DNA from 3 places in the Paenibacillus sp. S28 genome. Region 2 is predicted to be linked to each of the others. Evidence: predicted binding sites of a transcription regulator. Region 2 holds the regulator's gene; each other region holds the start of a gene.
The links. Region 2 encodes Rex, which represses fermentation and respiration genes when NADH is low (regulators of the CRP and FNR family bind a similar motif). Its sites were predicted from a motif close to TTGTGAAATATTTCACAA; they were not measured.

Region 1 (3,175 bases), on a different contig from region 2:
GAATACGCGCTCTATGCGATCATTGTCATTATTTACGGCGTCATGGTGCGTAAATCGATGGTCCGCCTGGCCGGACTGATCGTCCTGCTGATCACGCTGCTCAAGGTCATCTTCTTCGACCTGCCGGGCGTGTCGCTGGCCGTGCGGGCGATCCTGTTCATCGGACTGGGCGTCGCCGGGATCGCCGTTTCCCGAATTTTGTACAAACGCAAAGGGGCCGATACCGAAGCCCCGCCGGGAACTCCGCCGCTCCCGCCGGAATAAATACGACCATGACTGCGTCGCGCGCACGTTATTCGGCCCCATTCAAGGCGCGATACACGGCAGCCATGCTTATCGATTTCCAAAATAAAGGGTGCCTGCACATCCCCGATGGATGCAGGCACCCTTTTTTTCATTAAACAGCCAACCACCCACTAGCCGCCCAGCAGAACGGATCTCAGCTCCTCGTAGCCCCCCAGAATATGATGGGGCTGATGTCCGGTCGCAAACGGCTCGACGACATTCCGATGGTTAAACCAGACAGATGTCCACCCCACCTCCAGCGCGCCGATGACGTCGTTGTTCCAGGAGTCGCCGATGTACCAGCTTGCCCCAGGCTCCGTTCCCGTCGCCTCGTTCACATGCCGGAACAGCCGGGGATCCGGCTTGTCCATGCCCACCGCTCCGGACACGAATACCCGGTCCAAGCCCACAAGCTTGTCCAGCCCAAGCGCACGGACTTTGTTCATTTGATGTTCCATCGGGCCATTGGTGATCACGCCGACCACATCGCCTCGCTCCTGCAGCTCCCGGATCAGCTCCTGCGCCCCCGGAAACAGACGAATGTCGAACTGCCCCTCCAAATAGGCCGCCTGAATCGCAGCCGCCTGCTCCCGGTCCACGTCGATGCCGAACTCCGCAAGGGCCAGCTGAATCCGCTGCTCGCGCATGTCCTCCAGATCCCCCGCATTCGCCGGATCATTCACATGTCCATGCCGGGCCGACAGCAAGTCGCTATAATGCCGGAACCGGTGGTATACTTGTTCATAAGGAAAGCCGTCCGGCGGCGATATCAAGCGATCGAGCGCCTGCCGCAGCGGTTCCAGATGGTCATACAGCGTATCGTCCACGTCAAAAAATACCGCTCTTTGTTCACCCATTTTCTTGTTTTCCCCCCATCTGCCTGTCCGCGATCACATGCCGGCTGCTGCCCGCATTAGCCCTCATATTGTACCATACAGCGGGCTTTTGGGACGCCTCAGCCGCTGTTTCAGCAGGAAAAAATCCGTTAACGGCTTATGATAAGCCCTTTCAATTGTGACGAAACTGGCAACATTGACAAAGCCTTGTGCAATTTTGAACAAAAATGAAAATCCCCGATTTTCAGCGATTACAGTGATTTTTCGCACAATTTGAGGTTTTTTTAAAAATCATGTGAAGATGTTCACAGAATATATGTAAATGATTTACATTTATTACTTTTGTTGCATTTGTTTTCATTCCCCCGGATTACTAAGCTATGGCTATAAGGTTCATTATTTTTAGACCAATTCAGCTACATGTAACGCTAGAAAGGAGCTCACTGTGAAGAAAAAAAGATGGTTATTTTTTGGTTTATTTGTATCCATCATGTTGCTGCTTAGCGGATGCGACTCGTCGTCACTCATCGTGCTAGATCCGAAAGGTCCGCAGGCAAAAACGCAATCCAGCACGATTATTTTCTCCATCCTGATGATGGCTTTCGTCCTGATTGTTGTTTACATCTTGTACATCATCATGCTGACCAAATACCGGGCAAGCAAAACCAGTGACGATTATATCCCGCCTCATATAGAAGGTAACAAATGGCTCGAGTTCACCTGGATTGCGATTCCGGTTATCATTGTGGCCATTCTATCGGTTGTCACGGTCAAAACGACCAGTGCGGTGGAAAGTGTTCCTGCCGGTTACGAGGATCAGAAGCCGCTGGTTATCTATGCCGCATCGTCCAACTGGAAATGGCACTTCAGTTATCCTGAAGAAGGCGTTGAAACGGTGAACTATGTGAATATTCCTACAAACCGGCCGATCGAGTTCCGCCTGTATTCTTACGGACCGATTACGAGCTTCTGGGTGCCGCAGCTTGGCGGACAGAAGTACGCCATGAGCGACATGGTCAACACGCTTCACCTGCTGGCTGACACACCGGGTTCCTTCATGGGACGTAACTCCAACTTCTCCGGTAAAGGCTATGCGCAGATGGAGTTTGAGGTACAGTCCATGAGCGCCGGAGACTTTAGCAAATGGGTCGACGATGTGAAGAAAACCGCGCCTCAATTGACTGAGGACAAATTTAACGCGCTGTTGAAAACCTCCTACGTTGGACGGGAATCCTTCTCTTCCACGCACCTCGGGTTCAACCCGCCGCCTGAAATGGATATGTCCGAAGGACATCACGGCAGCGGCAGCAGTGACAAAGATTCCGGCTCGGAAACGATGGATCATTCGGATATGAGCAATATGGAAGATATGGGGTCCATGGAACATGGAAACTAACATCAACTGGAAAGGAGACCTATCTGCATGAAATGGGACGAATTTTTTGTAACCGGTGAGCCGATGATCTATGCTGCCATGGTCAGTATCGTCGTCGTTTCCCTCGCCATTCTGATCGGCCTGACTTATTTTAAAAAGTGGGGTTATCTGTGGCGCGAATGGCTCACAACGGTTGACCATAAGCGGATCGGGGTCATGTACATCCTGGCCGCTCTCATCATGCTGTTCCGCGGCGGCATCGACGCCCTGCTGATGCGTACGCAGCTCGCGGCTCCGGAAATGAAGTTTCTGGATGCGCAGCACTATAACGAAATCTTTACAACGCACGGCGTTATCATGATCCTGTTCATGGCGATGCCGTTCGTTATCGGACTTATGAACGTTGTCGTTCCGCTGCAAATCGGGGCGCGCGACGTAGCTTTCCCAAGACTGAACGCCGTCAGCTTCTGGATGTTCTTCTTCGGAGCGATGCTGTTCAACATTTCCTTCGTCATCGGGGGATCGCCGGATGCCGGCTGGACCGCATACTTCCCGCTGGCGAGCCTGGAGTTCAGCCCGACCGTAGGTAACAACTTCTACTCTCTGGCTCTTCAGATTTCCGGTATCGGTACGCTGATGACCGGTGTCAACTTTATCGTAACGATTCTGAAAATGCGTG
Region 2 (3,175 bases):
TAAATGACGTGTGAAATGAAGTCCGTACGCGGCAGAAAATGAGCCTGGTCCGTATTCACCGCGATAAAATCCGCCTTCATTCCGGCCTCAAGTGCACCGACTCCCTCCAGGAACAAGGATTGGGCTCCGTAGATCGTGCCCATACGCAGCGCTTCCGCCGCGGGAACCGCCGTCGGATCTCCCGAGACGCCTTTATGTATCAAAGCAGCAAGGCGCATTTCTTCAAACATGTCCAAATTGTTGTTGCTCGCCGCACTGTCGGTTCCCAGGGAAACCGTAATGCCTGCCTGCATCATGTCGGTAACGCGGGCCACACCGCTCGCCAGCTTCAGGTTGCTGCCAGGGTTGTGTGATACCGTCACGTGATGCTTCGCCAAAATGTCGATTTCCTCGTCTGTCAAATGGACCGCGTGTGCCAGAATCGTCGGCCGTGAGAACATGCCGAGCTTCTCCAAATGAATCGCCGGACGCGTTCCATAATCGCGCACATTCTGCTCCACTTCCGCCTTGGTCTCCGACATATGCGTATGCATCGGAAGATCCAGGTCATGCGCCGCCTGAACGAACTTCTCGATAAAATCAGGAGGGCATGTGTATGGTGCATGCGGAGAAATCATCGCAGTGATCCGGCCGTCTGCCTGCCCGTGCCAGTCCTTGGCGAACTGAATGGCTTCGTTCAGCTTGTGCCGCTGCACATCCTCCGGGCACAGGCCGATGACACCGCGGGTCAGGACAGCGCGCATGCCGGATTCAGTCACCACTTTGCCCACCTGATCCATATGATCGTACATATCGAGGAACGTCGTCGTGCCGCCCTTCAGCATTTCGAGCACCGACAGCGAAGTCCCCCAGTAGACGTCACTGGACATGAATTTCGCTTCCATCGGCCACATTTTTTCCTGCAGCCATTCCTGGAGCACCATGTCATCTCCGTAACCGCGCAGCAGCGACATGGCGGTATGTCCATGGGTGTTGATCAGGCCCGGCATAAAAAATAAATGCGTGCCGTCGACGACCTGTACGCCCTCCTCCAGCTGCGGCTCCTCTTCACCGATATAGGTGATGCGGTCGCCCTCAATGACCATCCAGCCGTTCAATACCGGCTGCTCCGGCCGCAAAACGGCAAAGCTGCCGTTCTTGATGGCCCATTTAGGATTGGCGCTCCGGCTGCTCGAGCTCTTCAAATTGTCCGTCATCTTCCGTGTCGTCCTTTCCGTTGTTCAAATAATAAGCGAGGCTGAGCAAATCCGTCGTAAAATCGGCGGCATGGATCCGGATGCTAGCCGGCGCCTTCAGAATCGTCGGCGCAAAATTCAGAATCGCTTCGATCCCGGCCGCAATCAGCTGATCGGCGACGTTTTGCGCTTCGAAATCCGGGACGGTAATAATCCCGATCCGGATATTTTTACTTTGTATCGTTTCTTTCAGCTCATCCATAGCCTGTACCGTCAAGGTGTTGATGCGCGTGCCGATTTTGGACGGATTGGCGTCAAACACGGCCACGATCTTCATATTTTCCTTCAGGTAAAAGTTATAGTTGGACAAAGCTTGACCAAGATTCCCCGCTCCGACCAGCACCGCGTTGATCTGCTGGTCCAAATTCAGAATTTGACGGATCTTCTCGATGAGATAGGACACGTCATACCCTATCCCCTTACGGCCAAAATCCCCGAAATACGCCAAATCCTTGCGGATCTGCGCCGGGTTGAGATCCAGCTTCTGCCCGAGCTCCTGGGAGGAGACCGTGGCCACCTCCCGTTTGTTCAGCTCATTTAGATATCTAAGATATATAGGCAATCTGCGGACAACCGCCTCGGATATTTTCTCCGATTTCATGCATGTTCCCCCTATTGAACGGCTTGAATATTTATTTGGTTATATAGATTGAACTAAAGTTTTGCATTGAACTTCCTGTTCTAACCGCTTTAGTTCATTCTATCTAATGGACTCATTTAAGACACACCGTCCTGATGAAGCCATTCAGAGATGCGCGGAACCATCTGGTCTGTCTGCATATGCTCCATTTTCGGTCCAGGCAGCGAGTACAGGAAGTACTTCCCGTAATACGATTCGATGACGCGCGTATCGTATACGATGACGATGCCCCGGTCATGGGCGGTGCGGACCAGCCGCCCGAAGCCCTGCTTGAAGCGGATGACGGCCTGCGGGACCGACAGCTTCATGAACGGGTTCTTCTTCTGGCGCTGCAGCAGCTCGCTCTTCGCTTCCACCAGCGGATGGTTCGGCGGCTGGAACGGAAGCCGGACGATGGCCAGGCACGTCAGCGCTTCACCCGGGATGTCCACGCCTTCCCAGAAGCTGCTCGTTCCAAGCAGCACCGAAGCGCTGCTGTCCGTAAACCGCCGGATCAGCTTCGTGCGGCTGCCGCTGTCTACGCCCTGTCCAAGCACGGCGATGTCGCTTTGTGCAAGGGCTTCTTTCAGCGGCTCGTATACCTGGCGCAGCATGCGGTACGAGGTGAACAGCACCAGCATTCGGCCGTGGGTCGCGATCGCAGCGTCCGCGAGTGAGCGGGCCAGCGTTTCGACAAACAGGGCGTCCCCGACGCTTCCCTTCACGCTTGGAAAATCCCGCGGAATGACGAGCAGCGCCTGGTCCCTGTACCGGAACGGGGACGGAAGCTGGACCGTCACAAGGCGTCCGCTGTCCTGGTCCTCCTGCAGTCCAAGGTTGTCGATCATATACTGGAACGATTTATCTACGGATAAGGTGGCGGACGTCAGGATGACGCTCTTTTTCTTATCAAAAAACAGCTCCTTGAGCTGCTTGCTGACGTCAACCGGAACAGCGTACAGCTGGAGCGATTTGCTGCGGAAATGGCCGCTCGCCTCCATCCAGTACACGACGGTTTCGTCGTTCAGCGTCATAAAGAACCGGAGATTCTCCCGCTCGGAGCTGAGGTCCTTGAGCAGCCCGCCGATATCGGTGATCAGGCTGTCGGAACCGTAATCATCCTGCTCCTCCTTGTATTCGGACAGCATCTTTTCGCCTTTGCGGACGATTTCCCCTACCGTGACAAAAATCTGGTTTTCGAGCGCCGCCAGCGTCTCCCACTCTTTCGGCTTTTTCCCCGGCTGAAGGCGCAGCGTATACTGGCCGCCGTCGCCGGGAGCAGCGTCGCTCCGTTCCGGAAGCAGACCGAAGAGCAATTCGC
Region 3 (3,175 bases), on a different contig from region 2:
AGGGGTTCTCCTCGTAGGCCCTCCAGGTACAGGTAAGACCCTTCTCGCCCGTGCCGTAGCGGGTGAAGCCGGAGTTCCGTTCTTCAGTATTTCCGGTTCGGACTTCGTGGAAATGTTCGTCGGTGTCGGTGCATCCCGTGTGCGTGACTTGTTCGAGAATGCCAAGAAGAACGCACCATGTATTATCTTCATTGACGAGATTGACGCCGTAGGTCGTCAGCGCGGTGCCGGACTCGGCGGCGGGCATGATGAGCGCGAGCAGACGCTGAACCAGCTCCTCGTAGAGATGGACGGTTTCGGCGGCAACGAAGGCATCATCATCGTGGCTGCAACGAACCGTGCCGACATCCTCGACCCTGCGCTTCTGCGCCCAGGCCGTTTTGACCGTCAAATTACGGTCGATCGTCCGGACGTGAAAGGCCGCGAGGCAGTACTGAAGGTTCACGCACGCAACAAGCCGCTGACCAAAGACGTCAAGCTGGATGTTGTAGCTAAACGTACGACAGGTTTTACCGGCGCCGAGCTGGAGAACCTGATGAACGAAGCGGCACTGCTTGCCGCACGCCGTAATCGTAAAGACATCTCCATGAGAGAGGTCGATGAAGCGATTGACCGTGTTATCGTCGGTACGGAGAAGCGCAGCCGCGTGATCAGTGACCGGGAGAAACGGATTGTCGCCTACCACGAAGCAGGCCACACGATCGTGGGCTACTTCCTGGAGCATGCCGATATGGTGCACAAGGTAACGATCATTCCGCGTGGACGCGCCGGAGGATATGTGATCATGATGCCGAAGGAAGACCGGATGCTGGTAACCAAGCAGGAGCTGCTTGATAAAGTAACGGGTCTCCTGGGCGGCCGGGTTTCCGAGGAACTGTTTATCGGTGAAATCGGAACCGGTGCATACAGTGACTTCCAGCAGGCTACGGGTATCGTCCGCAGCATGATTATGGAATACGGTATGAGCGAGAAGCTTGGACCGCTTCAATTCGGGTCCACGCAAGGTCAGGTATTCCTGGGCCGCGACCTCGGTCACGAGCAGAACTACAGTGATTCGATCGCTTACGAGATCGACCAGGAAATGCAACGCATGACAAACGAGTCTTACGAGCGGGCGAAAGAACTGCTGACCAAGTACTCGAAAGAGGTTCACCTCATCGCCAACACGCTGCTTGAGAAGGAAACGCTGGAGCTTGATCAAATCAAGGAATTGATCGAGCAGGGTTATCTTTCCGAAGACGGTCCGAAAGAGGGCGGAGATGGTGAAGGTTCTTCCGAAAGCGGTGCCCCAGTGATCGACAACGTCGGTGACGTGCGTGTACGCATTCAGGGCAAGGATAATACCAGCCTGCCAACGGAAGAAATTCCGAACGATGTTCCATCCAACTTGCCGAATGACCCGCCTAGCGATATCAACACGGATACACCGGGCGACATTCCAAATAACAATGATGGGACGAATGAGAATCCAGGTTCGGGCAACGGCGGAACACCGCCGGAATCCAGATCCTAATCCCAATGCAACAACAGCCCGGAGACGGTTAGCCGTCCCCGGGTTTTTTGTGTCGTTTGCCAGGAAATAAGAGCGGCGGCCATTTGGGGTGTTCAAGCATTGAAGCCGATAGCGTTCCGCCTTAACTCTGTCGCACCAGTTAATTTTTTTTTGAGGCATAGTAGCGATAGGGGCGGCTGCAAGCTCCAAACAGAAGCGAGGCGGCCTAATCGGACGGAATCGAGCGGGAAGCTTTGTTTTCTTTCGGCTAGATAGCATATAAAGATCATTTTAGTCAATTGACAGTATCGTGAACCTTGTGTAAATTAGTTGATAAACAAGATGGTCTCGAGGTTGCAACGGGCAACTTTGGGAGAATTTTCACAAACTATTCATGATGTTATGAGGTTATGAAGCCATCAACCGGGTAAAATCATGGGATTTCAGAGGGAGTGGGTTACTGGTGGAAGCTCTGGCACTGGAGCATAAGCAGGAACAAAAGCGGGAACTGACGGAGAAGCTGCTTAAGCTGAAGAAGGAAAGAAACGCCATTATTTTGGCGCATTATTATCAAAGGGATGAAATTCAGGAAGTAGCGGATTTCCGTGGTGATTCCTTCCTGCTTGCCCAGAAAGCGGCTCAAACCGATGCGGAAGTCATCGTCTTCTGCGGCGTTCATTTTATGGGTGAAAGCGCTAAGATTCTGGCTCCGAACAAAACGGTGCTGATTCCGGATGAGCGTGCAGGCTGTCCAATGGCCGATATGGTCAACGTGGACGGACTCCGCAAACTGAAAGCGCAGCATCCTAACGCCAAAGTGGTTACGTATATCAACTCTTCGGCAGAGATCAAGGCGGAAACGGATATTTGCTGTACCTCTTCCAATGCGGTAAAAGTGATTCAATCGGTCGATTCCGATGAGATCATCTGGGTACCGGACAAAAATTTGGGTCACTATGTGCAGCAGCATACCGACAAGAAGCTCATCATTTGGGAAGGGTACTGCAATACGCATGATATGCTGACGGTAAAAGACGTTGTGGAGATGAGAGCCAAATATCCCGACGCCGAGTTTGTCGTACACCCGGAATGCCGTCCGGAGGTCGTGGCTATGGGCGATTTCGTCGGCAGCACTACGGCAATTTTGGAATACTGCAAAAAATCAAGCAGCAAACAGTTTATCGTCGGAACCGAAGACGGTACCGGATACCAGCTTCGTCTCGACAGCCCGGATAAGGAGTTTCATTTCGCCACCAAGTTTTTGGTATGCCCGAACATGAAGGTGAACAATCTGAAAAAACTGGTGAAGTGTCTGGAAACCATGAAGCCGCAAATCTACGTGCCGCCGGTTGTTGCAGATAAAGCCAGAACTTCTTTAGAGCGCATGTTACAAGTACAGTAGCATGCGCTACTCTTTCTCTTAAGACAGGTGAACAGGCACATGATTCCACAATATCTGGTTGACTTTGATCTGCAGACTTTGCCCCGGACCAAGACGGATGTCATCGTCATCGGCTCGGGCATAGCCGGACTGTTTACGGCGATTCAGGCAAGCCAGGACCGGCACGTCATCATGATCACGAAAAAGGCACTGCTCGAAAGCAACACCCGGTACGCCCAAGGGGGGATTGCCGCGGTCATTTCGGAGGACGATTCCCCACAGTATCACCGGCAGGATACGCT

Region 1: the regulator Rex is predicted to act here: its motif matches at 1,415-1,432, upstream of qoxA (cytochrome aa3 quinol oxidase subunit II).
Region 3: the regulator Rex is predicted to act here: its motif matches at 1,862-1,879, upstream of nadA (quinolinate synthase NadA).

The regions. Positions count from the first base shown of each region.
Region 1 is NZ_JACVTM010000009.1:154,910-158,084, forward strand. Features, by position in the region: gene IAE55_RS21540 (DUF2339 domain-containing protein) at 1-264, shown strand, start outside; gene IAE55_RS21545 (HAD family hydrolase) at 417-1,142, opposite strand; gene qoxA (cytochrome aa3 quinol oxidase subunit II) at 1,567-2,517, shown strand; gene qoxB (cytochrome aa3 quinol oxidase subunit I) at 2,545-3,175, shown strand, end outside.
Region 2 is NZ_JACVTM010000002.1:662,760-665,934, reverse strand. Features, by position in the region: gene IAE55_RS07610 (amidohydrolase) at 1-1,196, opposite strand, end outside; gene IAE55_RS07605 (redox-sensing transcriptional repressor Rex) at 1,150-1,836, opposite strand; gene dinG (ATP-dependent DNA helicase DinG) at 1,953-3,175, opposite strand, start outside.
Region 3 is NZ_JACVTM010000026.1:44,179-47,353, forward strand. Features, by position in the region: gene ftsH (ATP-dependent zinc metalloprotease FtsH) at 1-1,513, shown strand, start outside; gene nadA (quinolinate synthase NadA) at 1,956-2,894, shown strand; gene nadB (L-aspartate oxidase) at 2,934-3,175, shown strand, end outside.